4 regions of the Vibrio sp. QJM3NY_21 genome follow, and region 3 is predicted to be linked to each of the others. Evidence: predicted binding sites of a transcription regulator. Region 3 holds the regulator's gene; each other region holds the start of a gene.

Region 1 (7,719 bases), 230 kb from region 3:
CGATGTTGTTATGCTTGATACAGAGTTCGTTCGTACAAGAACCTATTACCCTCAATTAGGCTTAATTCAGTTATTTGATGGTGAAACGCTGTCACTGATTGATCCTATTGCTCTTGATGAAATGACCCCGTTTGTTGGGCTGTTGAAAGACACTTCAGTACTGAAAGTGTTACATGCGTGTGGCGAAGATCTAGAAGTATTCCAGAACGCATTTGGCTGTACGCCAACACCAATGGTTGATACGCAGATCATGGCAGCCTTCTTAGGTCACGGTCTTTCAACTGGCTTTGCGGCTCTAGTTTCTGAGTTTGTAGGTGTTGACCTAGATAAGAGTGAATCTCGTACTGACTGGCTAGCGCGTCCGCTTTCTCAAAAGCAACTCGACTATGCAGCGGCAGACGTTCACTACTTGATGCCAATGTACAACAAGCTTCTCGAAAAAGTGATGGAAGCAGGTTGGTGGGAAGCGGCGCAACAAGAGTCTGATTTACAAGTGGCTAAGCGCATCCGTAAAGCAAACCCAGACAACGCTTACCTTGATATTAAAGGCGCGTGGCAGCTAAAACCTCAACAGCTAGCGATTTTAAGACCTCTAGCAACTTGGCGTTTAAAAGAAGCGATTAAGCGTGATTTAGCGTTGAACTTTGTTTTTAAAGAACAAGACTTATGGGCCGTAGCTCGTTTCGCGATGAAAGATCCTAAGCATATGGAGCAGGAAGGGTTTGATTACCGCTCTGTACGTCGCCATGGTGCGAAGATCAGCTCAATCGTGAAATTGGCTGAGCATACGCCAGAAGAAGAGTACCCAGCGCCAGTAGAACGTCTAATGGACTACCCTGGTTACAAGCAACTTTTCAAAGTGTTGAAAGATGAAGTGAAAACAGCATCGCAACACAGTGGTTTAGCGACTGAGTTTTTGGCGTCGAAGAAGCAACTTAACCAAGTGTTAAGCTGGATTTGGAAGTACGATCGTAACCCAGAGAAGCTGCCTGATGTAATGCAAGGTTGGCGCCTAGATGTCGTTGGCGAGAAGCTAAATAAAGCAATCAAGTAACTTTAGTTTTGTAGTAAGCAACGAATGCTTTAGAGATAAAAGTTTCAGACACAAAAAAGAGAGCCTAGGCTCTCTTTTTTATTGAGTATTGATAAGCACAGCTCAGGCTCTACTTATCGATCTTCTTCTGGAAGCTTAACGTTCAGCTCTAATACTGAGATGTCGTCATCTTTATGTTCGAATGTCAGATCAACCATTGATGGATCGACTTCAACGTACTTCGCAATACACTTCAAGATGTCTTCTTTCAGTTGCGGCAAGTATGACGGTGCAGGGTCGTCATGGCTGCGTCGCTCGGCAACAATGATCTGCAAACGCTCTTTGGCTAGGTTTGCGGTTGTCTTTTTCTGTGGTCTAAAAAACTCTAATAATGACATTGCGTATTAGCCCCCGAACAGTCTTTTGAAGATGCCTTTCTTCTGTTCCGTTAAGAAACGGAAGTCCACTTGGCTACCCAGTAGTCGCTCTACAGTATCATTGTAAGCCATACCTGCGTCTGTTGCTTCGTCAAAGATAACTGGCACACCCTTGTTCGATGCGTTCAGTACTGCTTGGCTCTCTGGAATCACGCCCAGTAGAGAGATGTGCAGGATTTCTTCAACGTCTTCAACACTTAGCATCTCACCTTGAGTTACGCGTGCTGGATTGTAGCGAGTCAGTAGAAGGTGTGTTTTTACTGGCTCCAAGCCGTCTTCTGAACGACGAGATTTAGAGTCAAGAATACCTAGAATTCGGTCTGAATCGCGTACAGAAGAGACTTCAGGGTTAGTCGTTACAATCGCTTCATCAGCGAAATACAACGCCATCAGAGCGCCTTGCTCGATACCCGCAGGAGAATCACAGATGATGAAATCAAAGCCCATTTCATCCAATTCATCAAACACACGACGAACGCCATCTTTTGTTAGTGCGTCTTTGTCACGAGTTTGAGAAGCAGGAAGAATGAACAGGTTCTCTGTACGCTTGTCTTTGATCATCGCTTGGTTCAGCGTCGCTTCACCATTGATAACATTAACGAAGTCGTACACAACACGACGCTCACAACCCATGATTAAATCTAGGTTACGCAGACCGATATCAAAGTCGATGACTGCGGTTTTCTTCCCTTTTAAAGCCAGACCTGAGGCAATAGCTGCACTGGAGGTCGTTTTGCCTACCCCGCCTTTACCCGACGTTACAACGATAATGCGTGCCATTCTGTTTTCCTTTTATTTCTCTTATATTGCGAGGACATCAACGTGTAATACATCGTTTGCCATACTGAACATGGTTTTCTTCTGCCAGTACTCGCTTTCAATTTGATCGCTGAGCCAGTAATTTCCTGCAATGGAAACCAGCTCGGCTTGTAAATCATTACAAATTATTTTTGCTTCAGTTTGACCACTTGCACCTGCAATTGCACGACCGCGTAGCGTGCCATGAATATGGATGCTGCCATCGGCAATCACTTCCGCACCTGCACTTACGTGGCTAAGAATCAGCAAATCACCATCTTTCGCATACACCTGCTGACCAGAACGTATCGGGGTTCTCACCACCTTTATCGGGGCCATCTTCGCCGGAGCTTGAGAAGGAGATTTACTTGCTGTCATCACGGCAAAACCTGCATCTCTGGCTAGGTTTTGCATGCGTTTATCTGAACAGCCAGCCACACCAACCGGGATCATGCCCGCTTGAGATATACCATTTTTCAGTTGCACGAAATCTATATCGCCCGCGACTTTGCTAATGTTGATAACAACAGGCGCAGCTGCGAAAAAAGTGGGTGCCTGGTCTACCTTCTCTTGAAGAAAAGACACTGCATTTTCGACTTGATCATCGGATAAGTGCAAAACAGATAGCGTGAAACTGCTACCTTTTAGATCTGGGTTACTAGACATCGAAAAACTACAGGACCTCAATAGCGGATTGGTACAATTTCTTTATCAATAAAATAAAGGGCATTGCCTGAAACTAGGTTTATCATGTTATATTCCCAAACCAAGCACAGCAAGTAATCTTGTTGTCAAATGAACGTTTTGTTCCCAATATTTCCCTAACATAAACTATTGATCTCGCAAGTGAGAGTTTTGTAGTCATAAACATTTAAAAAAGGTTTGTCATGCTGTGTTCTATATATAAAAGTTCAAAGAAAGAAGGAACATACCTTTATATCCCTAAGAAGGATGATTTTTCACAAGTTCCTGACGCATTGATGCAAATGTTTGGTAAACCTAGTTTTGTAATGGTAATTAAAATGGACGGCCGTAAACTGGCTCAAGTGAACATCGATAAAGTGAGAGAATCACTGAACACCGATGGTTTCTTTTTGCAGGTTCCGCCGCCACCAGTTAACGAACTTGAGCTTCATAAAGAGCGTAAAGCTCAAAATAAAGGTCAAGACGAAGAGTGATAGCCACCTCAATTCAAGGAGGAGTGATCGTTGAGTAAATTTTCGAAAACCATATTGGCTGTGTCGGCATTACTATTGGGTAATAGCCTGACCATTGGCTCGGTTCAAGCTGAAGAGCTTAGCTTTGAGCAATATGTAGAAAAACTAAAGCAACAAGGTCGTGAAGAAGGTATTTCTGAAGCGATCATTGATGAAGCTTTTGATGGTGTGACGTTTAAGCCAAGAGCGGTAAAAGCTGACAAAAACCAACCTGAAAAGAAACTGACTCTGGATGAATACATTCCACGTGCGGTTCCTGACTGGAAAGTGAAGCAGGCGAGATCACTCTATAAGAAACACTACACAGCGTTAAAGCGTATTGGTGATGAATATGGTGTTCAACCAAGATTCATTGTCGCTCTATGGGGTGTAGAGAGTAATTTTGGTAAGTTCACGGGGAATTACAGTGTTATTGATGCTCTAACAACCATGGCTTATGAAGGTCGCAGAGAAGCCTTCTTCCGTAGCGAAGCGATGGCGGCATTGAAGATACTTGATCAAGGCCATATTGCACCAAAAGAGATGAAAGGCTCTTGGGCTGGTGCGATGGGTCAACCTCAGTTTATGCCTAGCTCATTCTTAGCTTACGCCGCTGATGGCAGTGGTGATGGCAAGAAAGATATTTGGGGTACCGAAGAAGACGTGTTTGCTTCGGCGGCGAATTATCTCAGCCAATCGGGTTGGGATGACAAATATACTTGGGGGCGTCAGGTTCACGTTCCATCAACCGTGTCTATTGAGATGCAAGGTCGAGACGAAGACAAAGCGAAATACCTAAAAGAGTGGTCTGAACTTGGTATTAAGCGTTATGACGATCGCCCACTGCCTACACTTGATGAAGACATCAAAGCTTGGTTGATAATGCCGGACGATGAAACGGGTCGTTCGTACCTCATTTACAACAACTACAATGTGTTAATGAAGTGGAATCGTTCTTACTACTTTGCTTTGGCGGTCAGCCACCTAGCGGACAGAATTAAGTTTGATTAATTGACCTAATCTGATTAGTAGACTTAATTTGATTAATAGAAGTAGGTCGCCTTGAATAGCATTTAGCCTACTATAGGCAGAACAGATTAAAGGACTCTTCGGAGTCCTTTTTATTTTATATTTCAGATATTTAAGAAGGTGGTTTTGTGCTAACAGATAGAGCCGCACAGATGGTGATATTCCATGCGTTAATCAAGTATGAAGGCTTTACCAGTGCAGCAAAAAGCTTGAATGTGTCGGTATCTCACATCAGTAAACAAATTGCTTTGCTCGAGGATTCGATAGGTATCAAGTTAGTGCAAAGAACCACACGCAGCCTTACGTTAACCGAAGCTGGAGAAGTGTTCTATCAGCATTGTGAGCAGCTGTTCAATACGGTGAAAGCGGCTCAAATGGACATGGATAGCCAGCGTGACGACATTTCTGGAATATTCCGTATAGGCTTGTCTCAGTCATTTGGCACACTGCATATCATTCCAGCGATTGACCAGCTTAGACAGCTTTACCCTCAGCTGAGAATTGAAGTGCATTTATTCGATTACAAAGTGGACATGATTGAGGAGCGCTTGGATCTCTGGATCACCAACAATGAAGACCTGCCTGAAGGTTACATTGCGCAGCGCCTAGCCGACAGCCAGTTTGTGGTAGCCGCATCACCGGATTATCTGATTAAGGCAGGGACTCCACACGTGCCATCTGATCTGATTGACCATAACTGCCTTATCTACCGCAGCCGTGAACGTGATTACACGTCATGGGCATTTGATAACGGCCAAGAAAATCTCAGTGTTAAAGTGGCGGGCGATTACTCGGTGGATTTGGCTGAAGCGGTACGAGACGCGGCAGTATCAGGTTGGGGCGTTGCTTACCTAGCGACTTACTTAGTCAAAGAAGAGTTTAGAACGGGCAAGCTCATCCAAGTTTTACCGGAATGGCGAGCGAGTCAGCTGATGCCATTCTATGCCGTGTATCCGAGTAGAAAGAACATGCCGAAGAAGCTTTCAGCAGTGATTGAGTTCATCAAAGATCATATCGGATCGCCGACTTATTGGGACAAAAACCTCAAAACCTGCGTTGAACTGCACCGCTAACTGTTTCCCAATCTATAAATATAATTTCCATATGGAAAAAGTTTATTTTTTAAGCAAGTTAAATCATTAAATTTCAATGCTTTAATATAATCATAGGTGAGTCAGTGATAATCCCAACATCACATTAACAACCGCACCTTGCCGCAAACGATTTCCTCTATACAATGCGTCGCCTTTACTACCTACAACTTTTAGGTTGACGCATATGGCTTCCCTACTTGGAATTATCACTATTTTAGTAGCCGCTTGGTTACTATCTACGGACAGAAAAAATATCCCGCTAAGAACCGTCTCTTTGGCTTTCTTACTGCAAATCTCATTCGCGCTATTGGTTCTTTATGTGCCGATGGGTAAAGAAGTGTTGAATGCAGCTACTGGTGCAGTGTCTAGCTTGATCAACTACGGTCAAGAGGGGATTAACTTCCTATTTGGTGGCCTAACGAATAACGGATTTGTATTCGCTATTAACGTTCTCGGCATCATTATCTTTTTCTCTGCATTGATTTCAGGTTTGTACCACATCGGCTTTATGCCAAAGGTGATCAACCTTATCGGTGGTGCTTTGCAAAAGTTCTTGGGTACAGGTCGCGCGGAATCACTGTCTGCAACGGCGAACATCTTTGTTGGCATGATTGAAGCGCCATTGGTGGTTAAACCTTACTTGAAGCACATGACGGATTCACAACTGTTTGCCGTCATGGTGTGTGGTTTGGCTTCTGTAGCTGGTGGCACGCTAGTCGGTTATGCATCGCTTGGTGTTGATTTGAACTACCTGATCGCTGCGGCATTCATGTCTGCTCCTGCTGGTCTATTGATGGCCAAGATTTTGGTACCAGGTAATGCAGATGAGGCTCAAGAAAATATTGAGTCTGACGTTGAAATTCCACGAGCAACAAACGTAGTTGAGGCAATGGCAGATGGGGCTATGTCTGGACTTCGTATTGCCGTTGCAGTGGGTGCGACACTTCTGGCCTTTATCAGTGTGATAGCAATGCTGAATGGCTTGTTAGGTATTGTTGGTGGCTGGTTCGGCGTAAACCTAAGCTTCGAACTTATCCTAGGTTATGTGTTCGCACCCGTTGCATGGCTGATCGGTGTGCCGTGGTCTGAGGCTGTGGTTGCAGGCTCGCTGATCGGTAACAAGATCGTTGTGAACGAGTTTGTGGCTTTCATCCAGTTAATGGACGTAAAAGACGCACTGAGTGAGCACTCAAAAGCGATCGTTACTTTCGCGCTATGTGGTTTTGCCAACATCTCTACGATGGCCATTTTGATTGGCGGTTTGGGCAGCTTAGTTCCAGAGCGTCGTTCTTTCATCTCACAATACGGCTTTAAAGCAATTTGTGCGGGTGTGCTTGCCAACCTAATGAGCGCAGCGATTGCCGGCGTGGTGCTTTCTCTATAAGTAATCATTGGTGACTTATAAGCACTTTCTAACTGGGCCATAACCACCCAGTTAGCTAATCGTGGCTTTGCTCTCCCTATAGTAAAGTGACTGATTAACCACAATAATATTCGCTTAGTATGATAAAGAGAGCCTATAGTGTAAGAACGTAGGCTTTCTTATTTTAGTGAATAAGTTTGTACCACAGGGTGTGGTACAAATGTTTAGGGGCACAAATGGATTTGTCGATCACTTCTTCTTTGGCGTTAATTGGACTCTTGTCCTTGGCTTGCCAGCTACTTGGTTGGCGTTTGCGTCTTCCCGCTATTCTTCCTTTGCTTATCGTTGGCCTGCTATTAGGTCCCGGTCTAAAGATCCTTAATCCTGATGCCATTTTTGGTGATGTACTGTTCCCGTTGATTTCATTAGGGGTCGCCATCATTTTGTTTGAAGGTGCATTGACTCTTAATTTCAAAGAAATCAGAGGCCATGGCCGCATGGTGACTCACTTAGTGAGTTTCGGCATGTTGATTACATGGGCGTGCATCGTGGTGGGGGCTTATTATTTTGTCGATTTCAGTTGGCCATTGGCGGCGCTGTTTGCTGCATTAGTCGTGGTGACTGGCCCAACGGTGATTGTTCCCATGCTGCGCAGCATTCAACCTAAATCTTCGCTAGGCAGTATCCTGCGCTGGGAAGGGATAGTGATTGACCCGATTGGCGCTCTGTTTGCCGTTCTCGTTTACGAATACATTGTCTCTTCAGCCGA
Region 2 (7,719 bases), 720 kb from region 3:
CCATCAGTCAATGATTAAGCAAGAAGCTCTTTCGCTGTGTTTACTACATTTTCAGTAGTGAAACCGAACATCTTGAATAGCTCACCCGCTGGTGCAGATTCGCCGAACGTTGTCATACCGATGATCTTGCCACCGAAACCAACGTACTTGTACCAGAAGTCAGCGATGCCAGCTTCTACAGCGATACGTGCTGTTACGTCAGATGGAAGTACAGATTCACGGTATTCAGCGTCTTGCTTATCAAACGCGTCAGTTGCAGGCATAGAGACTACGCGTACTGCTTTACCTTCAGCTGTTAGTTGTGCTGCTGCTTCAACAGCAAGCTCAACTTCAGAACCTGTAGCAATGATGATTAGCTCTGGCTTGCCAGCACAATCTTTCAGGATGTAACCACCCTTCGCGATGTTTGCTACTTGCTCAGCGTCACGATCTTGTTGTGCAAGGTTTTGACGAGAGAAGATAAGTGCAGAAGGACCATCTTTACGCTCGATTGCCAGTTTCCAAGCAACAGCAGACTCAACTTGGTCACATGGGCGCCATGTGCTCATGTTTGGAGTCAGACGTAGAGAAGCGATCTGTTCAACCGGTTGGTGAGTAGGACCATCTTCGCCTAGGCCGATAGAATCGTGCGTGTAAACTTGGATGTTCTGAATTTTCATCAGAGCAGCCATACGCATTGCGTTACGCGCGTATTCCATGAACATTAGGAACGTTGCGCCGTATGGTACGAAACCACCGTGCAGAGCGATACCGTTCATGATAGCCGTCATACCGAATTCACGTACACCGTAGTGGATGTAGTTACCAGAGAAGTCATTTGCTTCAAGCGACTTAGAGCCAGACCACATAGTCAGATTAGAAGGCGCAAGGTCAGCAGAGCCGCCCATGAATTCAGGTAGCATAGCACCGAACGCTTCTAGAGCATTTTGAGATGCTTTACGTGATGCGATGTTTGCTGGGTTAGCTTGAAGATCAGCAATGATTGCGTTTGCTTTTTCTTCCCACTCAGCTGGTAGTTCGCCGTTAGTACGACGTTTAAATTCTGCTGCTAGCTCTGGGTGAGCGGCTGCGTATGCGTCAAACTTAGCATTCCAAGCAGCTTCTTTCGCTGCGCCCGCTTCTTTCGCATTCCACTCAGCTGCGATATCAACCGGGATTTCGAAAGGACCGTGTTCCCAACCAAGTGCTGCTTTAGTTGCTGTGATTTCATCAGCGCCTAGTGGAGCACCGTGACAGTCGTGCGTACCCGCTTTGTTTGGAGAACCAAAACCGATAATAGTTTTAGTACAGATAAGCGTTGGACGAGGATCCGCTTTAGCTGCTTCGATAGCCGCGTTGATAGCATCAGAGTCGTGACCATCAACGGCCGAGATTACGTGCCAGCCGTAAGCTTCAAAACGCTTAGGTGTATCGTCAGAGAACCAACCTTCAACTTCGCCATCGATAGAGATGCCGTTGTCATCCCAGAAAGCAACCAGCTTACCAAGACCTAGCGTACCTGCTAGAGAACATGCTTCGTGAGAGATACCTTCCATCAGACAACCATCACCCATGAATGCATAAGTGAAGTGATCGACGATGTCGTGGCCTTCTTTGTTGAACTGTGCAGCCAATGCTTTCTCAGCCATCGCCATACCAACAGCGTTAGTGATGCCTTGACCTAGAGGACCAGTAGTCGTTTCGATACCAGGAGCGTAACCGTACTCTGGGTGACCAGGAGTCTTAGAGTGCAGTTGACGGAAGTTCTTAAGGTCTTCAATTGAAAGCTCGTAACCTGCAAGATGAAGCAGAGAGTAAATCAACATTGAACCATGCCCGTTAGACAGAATAAAACGGTCGCGGTCAGCCCACTCTGGGTTTGCTGGGTTGTGGTTCAAGTGACCACGCCAAAGAACTTCAGCGATGTCAGCCATACCCATAGGTGCGCCAGGGTGGCCTGAATTTGCTTGTTGAACGCCATCCATGCTAAGTGCGCGAATTGCATTGGCTAGATCTTTACGAGAAGGCATGTCTGCTCCTGAGTACATAAGCGATTTAAAAAAGAGATTGATGCTAAAATTTTCATTTTTATTAGCGCGGGTATTCTCTCAAACGACTTTAGCGACTGCAAACGTTTTACTGGCATTTTAACGGTCACTTTTCGCAATTTTCGAACATTTACATCACTTAGCAATGTGTTATCTCGACCGATACGCAAACGATTAGTTATGACATATCATAAAAAAGAGCTTGTAATTCGACCGCTGGAATTTAGAATAGCCGTCTAGATGTAGAAACACCTACAAAATATACTGTATTTAATGGCGGCGCTTCCTAGCTTGCGACGCCTAAAATTATTTGCATTTAACTATTTGCAACTAAAAACTAAACTAAAAGTGGAGCTCTCATGGCTAAGCACCTATTCACTTCTGAATCTGTTTCAGAAGGCCATCCAGATAAAATTGCAGACCAAATCTCTGATGCTGTTCTTGATGCCATCTTGGAACAAGATCCAAAAGCACGTGTTGCTTGTGAGACTTACGTAAAAACCGGCATGGTTATGGTTGGCGGTGAAGTAACAACGTCTGCATGGGTTGATATCGAAGAAATCACTCGTGAAACAGTTCGTGAAATTGGTTACGTTCATTCTGATATGGGCTTTGACGCAGACTCTTGTGCTGTACTAAACACAATTGGTAAGCAGTCTCCAGACATCAACCAAGGTGTTGATAAAGCCGATCCTAAAGATCAAGGCGCAGGCGACCAAGGTATCATGTTTGGTTACGCGACTAACGAAACACCAATCCTAATGCCAGCTCCAATTACTTACTCTCACCTTCTTGTTAAGAAGCAAGCTGAAGTACGTAAGAGCGGCAAGCTTGACTTCCTTCGTCCAGATGCGAAATCTCAAGTTACGTTCCAATACGACCAAGGTAAGATTGTTGGTATCGACGCAGTTGTTCTTTCAACTCAACACTGTGATTCAGTTACAACACCTGACCTACGTGAAGCGGTAATGGAAGAGATCATCAAGCCAGTACTTCCTGCTGAGTGGATCAATAAAGACACTAACTTCTTCATCAACCCAACCGGCCGTTTCGTAATCGGTGGCCCAATGGGTGACTGTGGTCTAACAGGTCGTAAGATCATCGTTGATACCTACGGCGGCGCAGCTCGTCACGGTGGCGGTGCATTCTCTGGTAAAGATCCATCAAAAGTTGACCGTTCTGCAGCTTACGCAGCGCGTTACGTTGCGAAAAACATCGTTGCTGCTGGCATGGCTGACCGTTGTGAGATTCAACTGTCTTACGCTATCGGTGTTGCAGATCCAACATCTATCATGGTTGAAACGTTTGGTACTGAGAAAGTAGCTCACGAGATCATCATTGAAGCTGTTCGTCAAAACTTCGACCTACGTCCATACGGTCTTCAAGAAATGCTGAACCTTCTTCAGCCTATCTACAAAAAGACGGCTGCATACGGTCACTTCGGTCGCGAAGAGTTCCCTTGGGAAGCGACGGACAAAGCAGCAATCCTTGCGGACTTCGCTGGCCTAAAATAATTTAGCCACTGCGATTTGTTTCTTTAAAGCCCTTACTTCTTAGTAAGGGCTTTATTTTTATGTACTTACCAAACCTTCCCCTGCTAGAACACCCTGTCCAAGTCTTCTTTACCGTTAACCACTTAGTATAAAAATCCGCTGATAATTTGTGTTTTCTAGCACTACTGACAATAGTTAAGGTAACTCCTAGGCGATCAAGCTCACATTTAACTTAAATTAATTCAGTCCGATAGCGCTCGTTAAATGTACGCAAGAACAATAACTGGGATGACAAAGAGCAGTTTAGCTCAACACCATAACGCTCTCGTAAGCGATACTTCAGAGCCTTGTGGAATTATAACTAGGACGTTATTTAACTAGGGGGATCTATGCCTCGTACCGTGCACCCATCCGAACTAAACGATAAGAAACACAAGGTCAGCGATCAGGATTACGCTCGCACCATTCCTTGTAACCAAGTAAGCATATCCGCCCCATTCCACTGGTTATCGCTTGCACTGCATGACTTAGTGAAAATGCCAATAATCAGCGCATTTTACGGATTGTGTTTCATGGCTGCGGCCATCGCCATCGTGCAACTTGTCCAATGGCAAGGAACACATTTGGTCGTTATGCCAAGCTTGATTGTGTACATGCTAATAGGGCCGTTTCTTGCCCTAGGCTTGTATGACGCAGCCTGGGAAAGAGAAAAGGGGCACAACGCTAGCCTGCTGCATTCGATGAAAGCCATCACACGGAACTCAACCCACCAATGGGCGTTTGCGATTGTATTAATGGTCGCGATGATATTCTGGATGCGTATCGCTGCATTATTGCACGCACTTTACCCTTCAGTACAAGGTGCACCATTGACCGAATTTGCTCCCTTCTTAATTACAGGGTCTGTGATTGGTTTTGTTATCGCGAGCCTGATATTTAGTATCTCAGCATTTTCAATTCCACTAATGATGGAGAGACGTGTAGATGTAATGAGTGCGATTTTTACTAGCTTCAACGCTGTTAAATCAAACATCCCTGCGATGGTCGTTTGGGCTGGTATCATTGGTACTGGTATCTTAGTCGGCTTCGCGACCTACGGTGTGGGTATGATTGTAACGATGCCATTACTTGGTTACGGAACATGGCATGCTTACCACGAAGTAATCAAAAAGAAACATCACGTTTAAATCGTTTCACGATCGATGAGCAATGTTATGATGAGGCCTTAGCTTAAACGCTGAGGCTTTTTTTGGAGTTAACAACGCTTGTCTTACACCCCGCAACAACATCGAGTAAATAAAAAACTGGGCGAATGCCTAGCTATTGCTAATCAACATTTTTCTCGTGAATTTCCATGCCCAACCGTCACTTACAAGTTAAGAGGAAAGGCAGCGGGAAAAGCCTACCTCCAGTTAAACGAGATAAAACTCAACCAAGTGCTATTCAGCGAAAATGAAGACGCCTTTATTAACGAAGTCGTGCCTCATGAACTCGCACATCTGATCACACATCAGGTCTTCGGACGAGTTAGGCCTCACGGCAATGAGTGGAAATACGTGATGGAAAAGGTATTCAATGTACCGGCCAGAACGACCCACAGCTTGGAAATCACCTCAGTGCAGGGCAAAACTTTTGAGTATCGCTGTGATTGCACCACTTATCCCCTGTCGATAAGACGACACAACAAAGTCATCCGCAACCAATCAACGTATCGTTGCCAACAATGCCAGCAAACCTTAGCTTTTACCGGCCTTCAATTGAGCTAAGTCTTAAGCTCACAAGGTAACGCGAATAAATGTAATAGAGTGAACTAACATTTGAGTGCTAGACTGTTGTTTACCATACTTTCATCAGTCTTTTTCTATGCAAAAAACCTCTCCAAAAGTATTTGGCCTATCGGTGCCATTTTGCCTATCAATAGTATTTGGCCTACTGGTAACCCAAAGCGTTTTCGCCGCCCCGCCTAGTTCATTCTCGAAAGCAAAAAAGGAAGCAGTAAAGATTTATCTCGATCACCCTACTTCATTTTATTGTGGCTGTGACATCACTTGGAAAGACAAAAAGAAAGGTATCCCCGACCTCGACGCCTGTGGTTATCAAGTGAGAAAACAGCAAAAGCGCGCTTCCCGTATTGAGTGGGAACACGTGGTTCCAGCTTGGCAATTCGGCCACCAGCGTCAGTGCTGGCAAGATGGCGGACGTAAGAACTGTACTCGCAATGACAAAATATTTAAATCGATGGAAGCCGACCTTCATAATCTAACTCCGGCGATTGGCGAGGTTAACGGTGATCGCTCCAATTACAATTTCAGTCAGTGGAATGGAATGGATGGCGTGAGCTACGGTCAGTGTGAAATGCAGGTCAACTTCAAACAACGTAAAGTGATGCCACCCGACAGAGCAAAAGGTTCTATCGCGCGTACTTATCTTTATATGAGCCAAGAGTATGGTTTCAAGCTATCTAAGCAGCAGACTAACCTGATGATGGCGTGGAACAAGCAATTCCCTGTCGATAAGTGGGAATGTACCCGTGATGAGCGAATCTATGCCATCCAGGGGAATCACAACCAATTTGTATTTGAAAGCTGTAAATAATAGCCAGCAAGATAAAAAGGCCCTTGTCACACAGGGCCATAATCACTTTTAATGCTCTATTATTAAGTTTAGTTTTCTAAGTCTTCTAGATAACGAGTATTCTCACTAAAACCTGTCATTGAAGCCGCCGAAATAACGGAGCGCGCCTCAGGGTTTACGTCCATCAATTTCTGACTTGCACACCAACCTTGCCCAACACTTAACATTTCAGGAGCGGCAGGAAGAGAAGCCAATTCAGCTCTAATCGTCAACTCTGATTTACCCAATATACCACTAGCAACAAACACGGCTCGATCTTGAACATCATTATCAGATAAACGAGAACGTTGGCCCCACTGCACTTTCCAGTCGTTACATGAATAATCTTCTATTTGTGGAATACTAAGAAAAGCGACATCAGACAAAGCGCGGTACTTTTTGTACATCATGTAAGCTTCAAAGAGCATAGCCACATCTTCAGCAGGACTTGAGTAAGAGTAGAATGCCGCTGCTTTATCGGCTTCAAATGCATCCCCGGCAACCTCTCCTGTAAGTCGTCTAATTTCGTTTGTCATTGATTCACCTTGAAAGGCAATTTGAGCCGCTTTATTCAGCAGGTTTGAAGTTAAAGGATCCCTTTCAATAAGCTCGTGATTTAATTTTTTTAACGGATGAATATAGTTAGTGATATCCCCATAAGAAGGGATTTGAGTCAGGTCGTGCTCTTGCAAGAAATCATTCGCGTGTGCAAGTTCATGAGAAAGGAGCCTAAATAAACCAGGAGCAATATGATTCGCTTCTCTCGATTCATTCCTTAACGGGGTATAGGTATTTGAATAAGAGATATAGTCATTTGTTGCTTCATGAATATAGCGCTGAGCTTTATCGAATTTAAACTCTGTTTGAAAACCATTTCGATAATCTTCTTGCTTATGAATAGAATCCCACTCGCTTTTATTGCGCCATACATACTTAGGGTCTATATACATAGATGCTGTAGACGTTGTGTAAAATGATGGGCGAATATCATAACTGATCACAATGCTGTTCAATGGCTTAAAAAGATTCAGTAAATCTTGGTCATTAATTTCTTTTAATGCTTCGATAAAACTGTCGGCCATCCACTGATGGGACACTACTAACCTTTCTTGAATCTGCTCAATTGTCACATTTACTTGGTTAACCCCAAGAGGCTTTATTACCGATAAATCACAAGAGCTATTCACTAAAAATGCTTTTGAACATTCTTCAATATCCTTCGACATACTCGAAGTTTGGTAAGTCGAAACAGACGCTAAACTTGGCGTTCCGTTCACATTAGGTGACACGATACTAGCAGGAACATCGGAAGATGAATCCGATCCACCACCACAACCCGCCAAGAGTAAGCTACTGACTGCACACGTTAAAATAGAACGTCTTTTCATACAAAACATAGATAAAGCCTTTATTAATTATATTTATATTCAATCGGTTGAATTGTATTTATTGGCTTTATAAATTTCAAACTCTAAATCATAAGGATAAGATCTCTCGCCTATTTTTGTTCGCTACTTGTTTTTTCCTTACTTAGCATCCATGTTAGGCAGAGACAAAATACCCAAATGACACTATTTATAGGTTTA
Region 3 (7,719 bases):
TGACTCGCGCATTGAATGAATTCCATGCTGCCGGCATGAGGCCATTACCAGCACCAACCAACTACCTTGCACAAGAAGGGATTGTTGAACCTTGGAATAAGTACATGCCCAAAGCTCTTTACCTTGAGCAAACTGAACGTTACTGGCACGAAACAATGGGGTTGATGTGGCAAAGCCTGCGTGATTGGCTTGATACAAGTAATGACACCGTTGAAGAACCCATTGTTGTTCCTGAAACATCTCGCTTAGTTGAAGATGACGGTGGTATTTCTGCGGCGCAGCCTCAATAAGCTCAGCCGAATCAGTAAACTGAATTTTATCAGTAGACATAATCTTACCTGTAGACATAGCCTTATCTGTAGACTCGGCCAGATAGGCAAGACTGATTAACCAAGTAATTTGCAGGTTTCCAGTTCATAAACAGTAAAAGCTAAGTAATAAAAAAGCCGAGACATCAATGATGTCTCGGCTTTTTACGTTTAAATATCGTTGTTGATTGGTCATTCCCGAAGGAAATCAATCACCAGCGAACATGTAACCTTCACCGTGAACCGTTACAAAAATTTGTGGATTCTTAGGGTCAAACTCCATCTTCGCACGCATACGACGGATTAACACGTCGATAGTTCGATCGTTTGGAGCATCCACTCGGTGGCTGATCATATTCAGAATGCGTTCACGACTTAATACCTGGTTAGGGTAAGAAGAGAGCGCAACCAACAGTTCATATTCAGCTTTAGTCAGTTTTACCGGTTCGCCGTTTTTGCTTAGCGCACGACGAGGGATATCAAACGTCCACTCACCAAAACGAACCACAGATTCGTCTTCAGTCTCTTCAACCTTACCTGCTGCTGTTTTACGAGCGGCAGAAATGCGCCAAAGTAGGTTTTTAACTCGAACCAATAACTCGCGAAGTTCGAAGGGTTTAGTAACGTAATCGTCAGCGCCCATTTCAAGGCCAACGATTTTGTCGATGCTATCCGTGCGTCCAGTAACTAAAATAATTCCAATGTCTGATTGACTGCGTAATTCGCGAGTTAGCATCAATCCATCTTCGCCTGGTAAGTTGATGTCCAGCATAATGAGGTCAACGTTATTATCTTCTAACACGTTTCTCATTTGAGCGCCGCTTTCCGCTTCGCTTACTGTGTAACCTTCGTTCTGGAAGTATCCGACCAGTTTACTGCGGGTTACCACATCATCTTCTACGACTAATACGTGATAGCTCATCTACACCACTTTTCTTATTTAATAGTTTCAGTGACTATTCTATTCATAACTCGTAACAATTCTAGTGGTACACAAGATAAAAGCCAGAAACATGGATCTTTTTTGATACAAGACAATCTTAAACCTTGCTATTTATCGTCCATCGCAATTCAATATAGGCATTACTACTAACGAGTAACTTTGCGTTTCGCAAATAACCTTGTTATTCAGCCTTGGTGTGCTTTGCACAAGTAACTTCAAGATGCATATAAGTAACACCACAAGACTAAATCAGGATCTAAGAAATGAAAGATACGAAAGCGTTCAACGAGCAAAGAGCAGAAATATACTGGTGGCTATCAAGCTTATTCGCTAAAGAGCTCACTCAAGAAGAACTCGATCACTACCACTCTGTTGAAATTCGTTCTTTCCTAACTGGTTTAGGCGAAAATGAAACACTAAAGCCGGCGATCGATAGCCTAGTGGATGCGCTAAACCGCCTACAAACGCGTGAGGATGCTCAACTAGAATTGTCTGCTGACTTCTGTGACTTATTCTTAAAAACAGATAAGCATGGCGCACTTCCTTACGCTTCTATGTATATCGGTGAGACTGGCCTTTTGAATGATAAGCCAGCAAAAGATATGGAAGAGATCATGGCCAAGCACAACTTAGTGGTGAACCAAGACCTAAAAGAACCAGCTGACCACATCGCTATCGCACTCGACTTCCTTGGCAACTTGATCATCCGTTCTAATGAAACGGAACTTGAAGAAGAGCTAGAAAAATCGTTCATTGTTCAACAGCAATTTATCGAGCAACAACTTCTTACTTGGGTACCAAAGTTCAACGTTAAATGTCATGACGTTGACGAATTCGGTTTCTACGCTTCAGTCTCATCTCTGCTACTTGCATTCTGCAAATTGGACACCCAATACCTTGCTGGTGAATAAGCTTATTGGATGACTCGTTAAATAAATTCAGAAGAATGTGACAATTCACCCGGATTTCCGGGTGAATTTTATTGCGAGTAATTTCTAGTCAGTCTAAAATTGTGACCGCAAACGATAAAATATGAAACATTCACGAAATGCTATGCTTATTATAGTTTTGAGCATTTCGGTGTTAAGACAAGCCGCTCAATAGCGGTTTTTTGTTTTTTAGCACTTTAGTACCCAAAGAGCCCTACAAATTTAAGCTCTTAGTTAGGTAGCTTAACGGCTACTTCATTCCGTACTTTGGGAAAGTAGCTTCTAATAGGATAAAACCATGGCCACTATAAAAGATGTCGCTCGCTTAGCAGGCGTATCAACAACAACCGTTTCTCACGTAATCAACAAAACTCGCTTTGTTGCAGAAGCGACGCAAGAAAAAGTAAATAAAGCCGTAGACGAACTGAACTATGCACCAAGTGCCGTTGCTCGTAGTTTGAAGTGCAATACAACCCGCACTATCGGCATGCTAGTTACTCAATCAACTAACCTATTCTTCTCTGAAGTTATCGATGGTGTTGAAAGCTACTGCTACCGTCAAGGTTACACTTTGATTCTGTGTAATACGGGCGGTATCTATGAGAAGCAACGTGACTACATTCGAATGCTTGCAGAGAAACGTGTAGATGGCATCTTAGTTATGTGTTCTGACCTAACTGAAGAGCTAAGAGGCATGTTAGACCGTCACGCTGACATTCCTAAAGTGATTATGGATTGGGGCCCTGAGAGTTCTCAAGCAGATAAGATCATCGACAACTCTGAGGAAGGTGGTTACCTAGCGACCAAATACCTCATTGAGCACGGTCACTCCAAGATTGCTTGTTTAAGTGGCCACTTAGACAAAGCGGCATGTGTTGAACGCATCGCGGGTTACAAACGCGCACTCAACGAAGCTAAGATTGCTACCGATGATAACATGATCATTGAAGGTAACTTCGAGTGTGATACTGCGGTTCTTGCTGCAGAGAAAATCATTAAGATGGTAGATCGCCCAACGGCCGTATTCTGTTTTAACGACACGATGGCACTCGGCCTAATGAGCAGATTGCAAGAGAAAGGAATTCGTATCCCTGAAGATATTTCAGTGATCGGCTATGACAACATCGAGTTGGCTGAATACTTCTCTCCGCCGTTAACAACGGTTCACCAACCCAAACGTCGTGTTGGTAAGAACGCTTTCGAAATTTTGTTAGAACGCATTAAAGATAAAGACCATGAAAAGCGTGTGTTCGAAATGCACCCTGAAATTGTTGAGCGAAGCACAGTTAAAACGTTAAATTAATTGATAAATTCAGTTTAATATAATTAAGCGCACCTTTAGGTGCGCTTTTTTTATCAACAACATGAATGAACCTGGTATCATACTGGAAAGATCATTAATTGAAGCAATATCACATTTTGAAATAACAAGTGTGAGCCTCATTCAACAAAAACTTTATTCTATTCAATCAGTCACGCACAGGGCAAATCACTTGAAAGAGTGAGACGCAAAGCTTCCGGCCTAAACCACTCGTTGGTATGGTAGCGGGGTTACCGATGGCAAAATGCAGTAACTACTAATAATTTAGTAATTTACGGCTAATTGACAATTTAATTGCAACATTTTGCTAATCTCTCGGACCTGCTTATTTGGTGGCGTAGTTCAAATACACCGAGATAAATAACATGGATAAACCGATACTAAAGGATTCAATGAAATTATTTGAATCCCTAGGAAAAATAAAATCACGCTCGATGTTTGGTGGCTTCGGTCTTTTTGCTGATGACACTATGTTTGCTCTGGTTGTAAATGACCAGCTGCACATACGAGCAGACAAATGCACAACGAAACAGTTCGAACAACAAGGGTTTCAACCGTACGTCTACAAAAAACGTGGTTTCCCTGTCGTTACTAAATATTTCGCTTTACCCGAAGGCCTGTGGCAAGACCAAGAGAAAATCTTGCAGCTTGCAACGACGTCTCTGGGTTTTGCTAAAGAAGAAAAAGCTGAGCAATCTTCAGCTAAGCCTACTCGACTCAAAGATCTGCCCAACCTTCGGCTCGCCACTGAGCGTATGTTGAAAAAAGCAGGGATCGATTCCGTAGAACGTTTATATGAATCTGGCTCTGTAAACGCATTTAACGCCATCAAAGAATCACATGCGTCTTCTGTCAGTATTGAACTACTTTGGGCGCTAGAAGGCGCGATCAATGGCACACATTGGTCTGTTATACCGCAGCAGCGTCGTGAAGAGCTTATCAATCGCGTCAATTAACATTGTAAGTGAAAAACTATATACATAACTAAGCCGCATTTACTGCGGCTTTTTTTATATCTGCTGAAAGTTAATCTATGCTTTGCCTGTCTATCTATACTAATGGTATACATTGAAAATTTAGAGGAAGTATCAATGAGTAAGAAAATGATATTGGGTATTGTGTTGGTCGTAACCATCGTCTTGTTAGGCGTCAATTTCGGCCAATACCTAACGCTTGAAAATGCCAAGGCCCAACAAGCCGTTTTAAATGACTACATTGATAGCAACTTCATTGCTGCCGCTGCTATCTATTTTGTCGCGTATGTAATGATTACTGCTTTCTCAATTCCTGGTGCTGCTGTTGTGACCCTGTTAGGAGCTGCGCTATTTGGTTTCTGGAATAGTTTGCTGCTGGTCTCTTTCGCCAGTGCCATCGGTGCAACCCTCGCATTTCTAAGTAGCCGCTACCTTTTACGTGACTGGATCCAAACCAAATTTGGTGACAAATTAGCAACGATTAACAAGGGCGTTGAAAAAGACGGAGCATTTTACTTGTTTTCTCTGCGTCTGATTCCTGTATTCCCATTTTTCCTTATCAATCTGTTGATGGGTCTAACACCGATGTCCGTGAGTCGTTACTACATCACGAGTCAAATAGGGATGTTACCGGGTACCGCTGTTTTCTTGAATGCTGGTACTCAACTCGCGGAAATTGATTCACTTTCGGGTATCGTGTCCCCTTCAGTACTATTGTCATTTGCCTTACTGGGTGTATTCCCAATCATTGCTAAATGGTTGATGAATAAATTTCGCTCAGCACCTGTGGCTGAATAACGCATATAGCCAGATAAGGTTCTATCTCAATGAAAATCTTCAGTGCATCGAATCCGACAGAAGCCCACATCATTTGTGGATTACTAGAAAGTGTGAATATTGCGTGTGAAGTCCGTGGTGAAGGGTTATTCGGTTTGAAAGGGGAAATCCCATTTACCGAAGAGACTGACCCTTACGTATGGTTATATGAGCCAGAATTGGCGAGCAAAGCCCGGGCAGTTGTTAATGACTACCAGAAACAGCAAGATTCAATCATTTATGAAGAGTGGCGTTGCGGAGAATGTCATGAAGTCAACGAAGCACAATTCGGTTCTTGTTGGCAGTGCGGTGCTGCTTCACCTGAATAGCAGGTTTTGAAAGGTAAAGTGGCTCCAACGGCCTTTTATAACCACTCGGTCAGATACCTCCTCCAAATAAAAACGGGAAGCTAAAATTAGCTTCCCGTTTTTGTCTCAATTCTATTCGAGCGTCTGTTCTGATGAAGAATCGAGATAATCACTGAATTTGCTTTTGAATAAAAGCGATAGATCGTTGATTGAATTCTTCAGGGTTTTCTACGTTACATACGTGTCCACAATTCGGAATTTCTACTAGCTCGCTCGACTTATGCGCCTCTACCATTTCTTTTACTGGCTTGATGAACATGTAGTCGCGCTCGCCCATCAAATACAAAGTTGGAATCGGCAACTCTCGGTCTTTGAAGTACTTCATCAATGGGTTCACATCAGCCGTAAGGATAAACCAGCGTTTAAACTCTTTTTGGCACAGCTTTTTGGCTTCGCGGATAAACAGGTGACGTGATTCTTTTTGGCTTTTTTGTGGCATCACAACGTAAGCAAAAAGGCTGTATAACCACATATAAGGAATGATGTGCTTACTCAAGTTACCCAACTTGATTAAGACTTGAGAGCGAGTGTTGAGTTTGGTCACGGCACCACCTAGCACCATTGAACGTACTCGACCAGCCGCTAGCTCTGCGATATTACGGACAATAATCGTGCCCAAAGACATGCCTACAAAGTGTGCAGAACGGATTTTCAGATGGTCTAACACTTTAAGAATATCAAGCGTCACCGATTTGAACGTATAACGATTCGAAATCAGCCCTTTGAGGATATTGTCTGATTTACCATGCCCTCTCAAATCAATGAGAAGCAAGTTGAAGTGCTGTTTATAAGCTTTGATCTGCTTAAACCAGATGGAGGAACTGCCTCCTGCGCCATGCACAAATACAACCCACTCATCGCTCGTAGGGTGAGTAAATGTTTTATGAAATAGTAAACTCTCAGACATACCTATCGCTTTAATTATTGGAATGGAGCTCTGCCTCATCACAAGGCGATGGCTAAGGATATCACGCAATCAAGAAATTTAAGTGATAATAGTGTCAAACCTAACATTAGTCATGTGAATACCTACCCCACCTTTTCTACCTGACTAAAATGAGTTTGCAAGTTTTGTCTTCCTAAACGTGATGTGATCTGACCAGAAAACAAAAAGGCACTCTACTATCAGAGCGCCTTCTACTATTAAGTTCAGTTGTTATACATCAGCTTATTTTACAGCTAATTCAGCACGTTAAAATGCAGAATGGTACATCGTAAGGTATTCTTTTGCCGCATCTTCCCAACTAAAATCTTGTTGCATCGCGTAAAGTTGAACACGCTTAATTTCAGCGGGGTTTTGTGCATAAAGTAGTAATGAACGATGCAATACTGCCAGTAACGCTTGCGGTGTTGGCTCTTCAAAAGCAAAGCCGGTCGCTATCTCGGGATCCTGATCGTAATCATTCACACTGTCTTTTAAACCGCCCACAGAGCGAACAATCGGTAACGTACCGTAAGCCATGCTGTAGATTTGGTTTAAGCCACAAGGTTCGAACTCCGAAGGCATCAAGAAGAAATCAGAACCCGCTTCAACTAAGTGCGCAAGCTCATTATTATACGCTTCTACAAACGAGAACTGATCTGAGTGAAGTGCCGACAGCTCTTTCAGCTGACTCGCTAAAACTGGATCACCAGTACCGACAATCACGATCTGAAGATCGTTTTTCAAAAACTGTTCGATGATAGGCAGTAAGTAATGAACACCTTTCTGATTAGTCAAACGACAAACCATGCCATAAACCGCACAATCGGTGATGGGGAGGCCAACATCTTGTTGCAGTTTTTGCTTACAAGCTGACTTCCCACGAACCATGCTGTGCTTTGTCGCTTTGAATTTACGAGGGAGGAAAGCGTCCGTTTCCGGGTTCCAAGCTCCGTAATCACAACCATTCAAAATGCCAAAAAGATCCGCGGATCTGTACTGGAATTCTGCTGCCATACCGTGACTGCCTAATTCCGTTTTCAACTCCTCGGCATACGTTGGACTTACTGCGTTCACCTTATCAGCACACATCACGCCGGCTCTCAGCATTGTGACATGCGTGTCACTCACTGAAGCT
Region 4 (7,719 bases), 1.1 Mb from region 3:
TGAAATATCGATAACAACGATGCGCTGGTGGAAATCTACTTGCGTTGCAGCAAGGCCGATACCTTCTTCGTCGTACATGGTTTCAATCATGTCATCAACGAACTTTTGAATCTCTGGGGTAACTTCTTTTACCGGTTTCGCCACGGTACGTAGACGATCATCTGGTAATGTTAATACTTGTAATACAGACATATACACTCGAAATATTGAACTGTGCCGAAACAGCTTAAACCTTGTTGGCTCAATTCTAGACATTTTAGAGGTCAAATGACAGCATCCTGAAGTTAATTCTCTAATCAGATGTCATATATTCAGACCAAGGAACCTAGGTCATGCGTCATTTTTTCCCCGCTTTATCTCTTATTTGTGCCTCGCTTTCGTTTGCCGCTATGGCTGGAAATAGTGAGCAACCTTTAACCATTAAACAAGACGCACCCGAGGCGTATGTGGTGGTTAAGGGGGATACCTTATGGGATATCTCCGCGATGTATCTCGATAGCCCTTGGTTGTGGCCAAGGCTATGGCAGGTAAACCCTGAAATAGAAAACCCTCACCTTATTTACCCCGGAGATAAATTGTCTCTGGTTTGGATTAATGGTGAGCCTGTGTTGAGCCTTAAACCCGTAATCAAGCTAAGCCCTAAGATTCGTGTATCAGAGAAGAAAGCAGTACCTACCGTGAATGAGGGGCTTGTTCTACCGTATCTACAATCTGACCGCTTGGTTGAGCAGCAAGATATCCAGTCAGCGCAACGAGTGTTAGGGACCAGTGATGGCAAACGCTTCTTATCGGGTGAAGACCGATTGTTTATTTCTGGGAACCAGCAGCATCAAAAATGGGGTATCTACCGTGCCGTCGAGACTTATCAAAGGCAACAACCTCAAGCGAGTATTACCTCTTTGCGTTTGGTCGCCACGGCGCGCTTGAAAGAGGTGGATGCTGAGTTCAGTAGTTTACAGATAGAGACTCAACTGCAAGAGGTGTTACTTAATGACCTCGTGTTACCTGAACTTGGCGTTGATCAGGTGAAGCTCTCAACCACATTTTATCCAGCGCCTAGTGCTGCGGGGCAGTTTGCTAATATCTTGGGTTCATTAGATGGCAGCCAATACAGTGCAAAGAATCAAGTGGTCGTTATTAATAAAGGCTCACAGGACAATCTTCGCCAAGGCTCTATGTTTACCCTCAGTGAAAGCGGCGCTGTGGTGTTTGGTAAGCAAGGTGAATACAGCTACAAAGAGTCTGCAGCGAGCGATAAGGTGCAGCTGCCAAGTACCTCACTTGGTAGTTTGATGGTCATTCGTCCTTATGAGTATTTTAGCTTGGCCTTGATCACTCAGAGCTCAAAACCGGTTAGTAATGATATTCTGGCGGTATCACCTTTGGATCTGGCTTTGAAGGAAGAAGCTAAGGGCACCGAGTGAATGAGCAACAACTGAGTGCTTGGTTAACTCTAAGTTTTGTTCCGCAATTGGGTGGCAAGCGCCTTTCTCGACTGTTGAGTATTGATTCTCCTTTGAATATTGTTGGTTACTCAAGTCAGCAACTGCAAGCGCTTGGTTTGTCTGCCAAGCAAATTGCCTATCTAAGAGAGCAAGCCCCAAGAGAAGTGGAGGCTTGCCTAGAGTGGCAAGCAAGACAACCCAACCATCACATCATTACCCCGAATTGCTCGCATTATCCCAAACTGCTGAATGAGACCGCCTCCGCGCCAAGCGTGCTTTTCGTTAAAGGTCACGTTGAAAAACTGATTGAGCCTCAAATCGCTATGGTCGGCAGTCGCAATGCCAGTCTCGAAGGGTTGCAAACCGCGAAGTCCTTCGCCAAAGAGTTCGTCCAAAACGGTTTGATTGTCACCAGTGGCTTAGCACTCGGTATCGATGGCTATGCTCATGATGGTGCTCTAGATAAAGGAGGGGAAACTTTTGCTGTATTGGGTTCTGGATTGGATTCCATTTATCCTGCGCGACACAGAAATTTAGCCGATAGGATCTGTGAAAATGGTGCGTTGATTTCAGAGTTTCGCCCAAGTGCCAAACCACGACCTGAACATTTCCCTCGCCGTAACCGTATTATAAGTGGGTTATCGCTCGGAACCTTGGTGGTTGAAGCGGCTGAGAAGAGTGGTTCTTTGATTACAGCTCGCTATGCCATGGAGCAAGGCCGAGAGGTGTTTGCGCTTCCTGGCTCTATTCATAACCCAACCAGTCGAGGAGGTAATAGCTTAATCAAAGCTGGAGCATGCTTGGTACAGAGTGCACAAGATGTTCTGATTGAAATAAAGAGTCTGTTAGACTGGTCTATCGATCAGCAACCCAGCTTGTTCGAACCTACGCCCAGTATGGGGGAAAATGAACAATTGCCATTTCCACAGCTGTTAGCTAACGTAGGGTTAGAGGCGACACCCGTTGATATTTTGGCACAGAGAACCCATATACCTGTGCATGAGGTCATGATGCAGCTTTTAGAGCTTGAGCTCTCAGGGCATGTTGTTGCAGTTTCCGGTGGCTATATTCGAAAGGGGAGAGGCTAAGCTATGATGATGGACATACTGATGTACTTGTTTGAAACCTACATCCATAGCGATTCTGAATTGCAGGTGGATCAAGATGAGCTGGAAGATGAGCTTCTTCGAGCAGGGTTTCACCAAGATGATATTTATAAGGCCCTCCATTGGTTAGAAGATCTTGCGGCATTGCAAGATACTGAGAATCAAGCGGCGATTACTATGTGTTCCAATACCTCGATGCGTATTTATACCAGTCGAGAGATTTCACGTATTAATATGGAGTGTCGAGGTTTCTTATTGTTCCTTGAACAGATCAACGTACTCACGACAGAGATTCGTGAAATGGTGATTGATCGTGTGATGGGGCTTGAGACGAGCGAATTTGAATTGGATGATCTGAAATGGATTATCTTAATGGTGCTATTTAATGTGCCGGGTAATGAAAGTGCTTACACGCAAATGGAAGAGCTGTTGTACACCAAAGAGCAAGGTATCTTGCATTAATACAGGCTTGTCATGAGTAGTAAGATTGATAATCAGCTTTTTTCGGCACATGAACATGCATTAGAGCATGAACCATGTCCACAGTGTGGTGGAGAGCTTCAGCTTCGTCATGGTAAGCATGGCCCATTTTTAGGCTGTAAGCAGTATCCTAGCTGTGATTACATCAAACCTCTGCATCAGAACGATGGCCACGTAGTGAAAGAGCTGGGTGTGCCGTGTCCTAAATGCCAAAACGAATTGGTATTAAGGCAAGGTCGCTTTGGTATGTTCATTGGTTGTAGTAGCTACCCAACGTGTAATCACATCGAATCTTTGGACCAACCAAAAGAACAACCTGAAGAGCAGCCACTTGTTGCTTGTCCTGAGTGTGGCAGAGGCCATTTGGTTGAGCGTAAATCTCGCTATGGCAAAACCTTCTATGCGTGCGATAACTACCCTAAGTGTAAGTTCGCCGTTAATCAGCCACCTGTTATAGGTCGTTGTGAACAGTGTCAGTTCCCGCTGTTGCTGGAGAAGAAAACGGCCAGTGGCACTAAGAAGCAATGTGCTGATCGCAAGTGTCATCACATTCAATCTCAATAACTTGATGTTATAGACAAAAAAACGGCGCTCAATGAGCGCCGTTGCTATATCCAATAAACGTTCTATATTCATCAAGCAATGTAGATTTACTTCATCTGCTCAGCAAATTCATGCACAGCAGGGTAGGCTTGCTTATCGAGAATGTCTGCCAGTGAGCATAGCGCTCTTTGCAGCTCTGCGTTGTAGTCAGCGCTCACGTTAATGTGGCCCATCTTACGACCTGCACGCTTCTCTTTACCATACCAATGAACATGGCAACCACCTTGAGCAAGAATTGCTTCAGGTAGGGTATCTTCACCAAGGATGTTGATCATTGCGGTTGGACGAATCAGCTTAGTGCTGCCTAATGGCATCCCACATACGGCACGTAGATGGTTCTCAAACTGACAAGTTTCAGCGCCTTGTTGTGTCCAGTGGCCCGAGTTATGAACACGTGGTGCAATCTCATTTACCAGCAGTGAACCTTGAACATCAAAGAACTCTAGCGCGAGTACGCCAACGTAATCCAAACGCTCTGCAACTGCGGTGAACATGGTCTTAGCTTGTTCTTGCAGTTCAATGTCGTCAATCGCTGTTGATAAGCTCAACACGCCATCGGTGTGAACATTCTCAGCCAGTGGGTACACTTGGATCTCGCCATTGGCACCACGAGCACCCACCAGTGAGACTTCGCGGTCAAACGGGACAAACTCTTCAGCAACAATCGCTTGGTTGTCTGTTGCAGCGATGCACTCAGCCATTTCTGTCCAAGTCGCGTCAACATTATCTAATGTCTTTAAGCGCCATTGACCTTTGCCATCGTAGCCACCAAGTGTGCTCTTCAATACCATTGGTAAGCCAACGTGAGCGATCGCAGCGTCAAAGTCTTCGCGAGAGTTAATCACGTAGTACTTAGCATTTTTCACGCTTGCTTCGTCTAACAGGGCTTTTTCAAGGCGACGGTCACCGCCAGCTTTGATTGCTTCTGTTGTCGGTAAGAACTTACCGCTGCGCTCACACACCTCAAGTACATCATGAGGGATATGCTCGAATTCAGCAGTAATGACGTCCGCACGCTCAATCGCATTGTCTAAGCCGCTGCCTAGAATCGCTTGCGTTAATGGGTGAACAATATTTTTGCTGCCAACATCAAAAGCAGAAATTTCAATATTCAGCGGCGCCCCAGCTAGGGACATCATGCGAGCAAGTTGGCCCGCGCCTAACACAAGAACATGCATGGGAATTAGTCCTCTGCAGGGTTTGGATTAGCCAGAACCGTTTCTGTTTGCTCAGAGCGGAACGCTTCTACTTTTGCCATCACTTCTTCATTGTGAGTACCAATGATTTGGGCTGCTAGGATACCAGCATTGGCAGCGCCAGCTTCACCGATAGCCAAAGTACCTACCGCAATGCCTTTTGGCATCTGTACGATAGAAAGCAGAGAATCCATGCCCTTGAGTGCTTTAGACTGAACAGGAACACCTAAAACAGGTACGCTTGTGAAAGCTGCAGCCATGCCCGGAAGATGCGCTGCACCGCCAGCACCAGCAATAATCACTTTAATACCGCGCTCTTTCGCACTGGTTGCGTAATCTGCAAGCAACTGAGGTGTGCGGTGAGCAGAAACCACTTTTGTTTCGTACGCCACGCCAAACTGATCCAACATTTCTGCAGCTAGCTTCATTGTTGGCCAATCAGATTTAGAACCCATGATAATACCGACAGTCATCTCAAACTCCTTCAGGTACGATTTAATTAGTGATTAGATATTTTGCGCGCATTATACGGGTAAAATTGCTTAAGGAAAACGTTTGCGTCAGTCTAAGTTGTTAATTGATACATTTTATAAACAAATAGCTTTAGTCACAGTGAATGATAATTTGTACACTTAGCGAGTTCGATAACAGAATTAATGAGGCAACCCTTGGATAACTTTCAACATACTTTGCAGGCATTACAACAAGGTGAAGTCATTGCTTACCCGACTGAAGGCGTTTTTGGGGTCGGTTGTGATCCCGATAATCCACAAGCCATTAAGAAATTGCTCGATTTAAAACAGCGGCCGATGGAGAAAGGGTTGATCCTAATTGCAGCGAGTTACGAGCAGTTGCTGCCCTATATTGATGAAAGCCAACTGACTGAAGCGCAGTTAGCGACCGTAAAAGCAACATGGCCGGGACCTGTGACTTGGATAATGCCAACCAGCAGTAAAGCAACTGATTGGGTCAGTGGCCAATTTGAATCCATCGCGGTGCGAGTGACGGATCACCCCTTAGTTCAAAGAATGTGTAATGAATTCGGTAAGCCGTTAACCTCTACCAGTGCTAACCTGACAGGTGAACCGCCTTGTATGACGACTGAAGAGGTTCAACAGCAACTGGGTCAGCACTTAGTCGCGATTCTAGAAGGTCAAACGGGTGGCCGTGAGAAGCCAAGCGAAATTAGAGATGCAAAAACGTCGAAAATATTAAGACAGGGTTAAGCCCTGCAAAGGAAGTAAGATGTCAGCAATTGATAAAGAAGCAGTAAAGCAGTTTTTACTGAGCCTACAAGATTCGATTTGCCAGCAGCTTGAGCAAGCTGATGGTACAGCACTGTTTGAAGAAGATGCATGGCAACGTGAACCTGGCGAGCGCCTTGGTGGCGGTGGTCGAACTCGCGTGATGACCAATGGTGCGGTATTTGAGCAAGGCGGTGTTAACTTTTCTCATGTCGCTGGTAAGGCTATGCCTGCCTCTGCAACCGCTCACCGTCCTGAATTAGCCGGACGTAAGTTTGAAGCTATGGGTGTCTCATTAGTTATCCACCCTAAAAACCCATACATCCCAACCTCACACGCGAACGTACGATTCTTTATTGCCGAAAAGGAAGGGGAAGATCCTATCTGGTGGTTCGGTGGTGGTTTTGATTTAACGCCATTCTATCCTGTCGATGAAGATTGCCAATCTTGGCATCAAACTGCTAAAGACCTGTGTGCACCATTTGGTGATGACGTTTACCAAGAACACAAAGAGTGGTGTGATAAGTACTTCTATCTACCTCACCGTGATGAAACACGTGGTGTTGGCGGTCTGTTCTTTGATGACTTAAACGAGTGGGGCTTTGAAAAGAGCTTTGCTTATATACAGGCGGTCGGTGAAGGTTTCGCAGCCGCATATTTACCCATTGTAGAACGACGAAAAGAGACGTCTTACGGTGAACGCGAGCGTGACTTCCAGCTTTATCGTCGTGGTCGCTATGTTGAATTTAACTTAGTCTATGACCGTGGCACCCTATTTGGTCTACAAAGTGGTGGCCGCACAGAATCAATATTAATGTCGATGCCGCCATTGGCTCGTTGGGAATATCGCTACGAACCTCAAGCGGGTTCACCAGAAGCTCTGCTTTATAGCGACTACCTAAAGCCTCGAGTTTGGTAGTTCTTCCTTCCTTATAGGGATAGTGATAGGGTCATCTATATAGATGACCTTTTTTATTTCTGTTAGGTAAGGATATGACACAGCAAGTAGATCGTTATGCCGTTTTCGGTAACCCTATTGGGCAAAGCAAATCGCCATTCATTCACACATTATTTGCTCGCCAAACCAGCCAACAACTTACCTATACAGCATTACAGCCAGAGCATGGTGAATTTATCACTGCTGCCAAAGCCTTTTTCAGCGAAGGTGGTAGAGGATGTAATGTCACAGCACCTTTTAAAGAAGATGCGTATCAGTTTGCCAATCGCCTTACTGAGAGGGCTGAACTAGCCGGTGCCGTAAACACACTTAAGAAGCTCGATGACGGAGAAATCATTGGTGATAACACCGATGGTGAGGGTTTAGTTCAAGACCTTCTTCAACATCAAGTTATGCTAGAAGGGGCTCGCGTTCTTCTGCTTGGCGCTGGTGGCGCCGCTCGAGGAGTGATTCAACCTCTTCTCGACCAAAAGCCACAACAGTTGGTAGTCGCTAATCGAACCAGTTCAAAGGCTGAACTTCTGGCTGAGATGTTTTCTTCATATGGAAACATCAAAGGAATGGGATTAAGCGATGTTAATGAAGGGTTTGATGTCATCATTAACTCGACCTCATCTGGTCTAAGTGGTCAGCTTCCTGAAGTTTCTGAGATTATCTTCAATTCGAATAGTGCTGTTTATGACATGG

What was found. Region 3 encodes PurR, which represses purine synthesis genes. Its sites were predicted from a motif close to TNANGNAAACGTTTNCNTNA; they were not measured.
Region 1: the regulator PurR is predicted to act here: its motif matches at 5,706-5,725, upstream of AC3CID_RS11215 (NupC/NupG family nucleoside CNT transporter).
Region 2: the regulator PurR is predicted to act here: its motif matches at 2,190-2,209, upstream of metK (methionine adenosyltransferase).
Region 4: the regulator PurR is predicted to act here: its motif matches at 5,374-5,393, upstream of purE (5-(carboxyamino)imidazole ribonucleotide mutase).

The regions. Positions count from the first base shown of each region.
Region 1 is NZ_CM173513.1:2,555,629-2,563,347, reverse strand. It holds gene rnd (ribonuclease D) at 1-1,054, shown strand, start outside; gene minE (cell division topological specificity factor MinE) at 1,168-1,431, opposite strand; gene minD (septum site-determining protein MinD) at 1,438-2,250, opposite strand; gene minC (septum site-determining protein MinC) at 2,272-2,934, opposite strand; gene AC3CID_RS11230 (YcgL domain-containing protein) at 3,156-3,446, shown strand; gene AC3CID_RS11225 (lytic murein transglycosylase) at 3,477-4,475, shown strand; gene AC3CID_RS11220 (LysR family transcriptional regulator) at 4,646-5,566, shown strand; gene AC3CID_RS11215 (NupC/NupG family nucleoside CNT transporter) at 5,772-6,971, shown strand; gene AC3CID_RS11210 (cation:proton antiporter) at 7,187-7,719, shown strand, end outside.
Region 2 is NZ_CM173513.1:3,045,570-3,053,288, forward strand. It holds gene tkt (transketolase) at 15-2,009, opposite strand; gene metK (methionine adenosyltransferase) at 2,387-3,541, shown strand; gene AC3CID_RS13450 (DUF2189 domain-containing protein) at 3,910-4,707, shown strand; gene AC3CID_RS13455 (SprT family zinc-dependent metalloprotease) at 4,786-5,286, shown strand; gene AC3CID_RS13460 (endonuclease) at 5,384-6,115, shown strand; gene AC3CID_RS13465 (hypothetical protein) at 6,184-7,530, opposite strand.
Region 3 is NZ_CM173513.1:2,326,349-2,334,067, forward strand. It holds gene elyC (envelope biogenesis factor ElyC) at 1-290, shown strand, start outside; gene torR (two-component system response regulator TorR) at 517-1,230, opposite strand; gene torD (molecular chaperone TorD) at 1,515-2,162, shown strand; gene purR (HTH-type transcriptional repressor PurR) at 2,479-3,483, shown strand; cyclic di-GMP riboswitch class I at 3,654-3,739, shown strand; gene AC3CID_RS10255 (TfoX/Sxy family DNA transformation protein) at 3,867-4,457, shown strand; gene AC3CID_RS10260 (TVP38/TMEM64 family protein) at 4,593-5,273, shown strand; gene AC3CID_RS10265 (putative signal transducing protein) at 5,303-5,620, shown strand; gene AC3CID_RS10270 (alpha/beta fold hydrolase) at 5,769-6,566, opposite strand; gene glgA (glycogen synthase GlgA) at 6,852-7,719, opposite strand, start outside.
Region 4 is NZ_CM173513.1:3,465,834-3,473,552, reverse strand. It holds gene def (peptide deformylase) at 1-192, opposite strand, end outside; gene AC3CID_RS15590 (LysM peptidoglycan-binding domain-containing protein) at 333-1,424, shown strand; gene dprA (DNA-processing protein DprA) at 1,421-2,533, shown strand; gene AC3CID_RS15580 (DUF494 family protein) at 2,537-3,013, shown strand; gene AC3CID_RS15575 (DNA topoisomerase family protein) at 3,026-3,595, shown strand; gene AC3CID_RS15570 (5-(carboxyamino)imidazole ribonucleotide synthase) at 3,682-4,812, opposite strand; gene purE (5-(carboxyamino)imidazole ribonucleotide mutase) at 4,818-5,303, opposite strand; gene tsaC (L-threonylcarbamoyladenylate synthase type 1 TsaC) at 5,499-6,056, shown strand; gene hemF (oxygen-dependent coproporphyrinogen oxidase) at 6,076-6,993, shown strand; gene aroE (shikimate dehydrogenase) at 7,068-7,719, shown strand, end outside.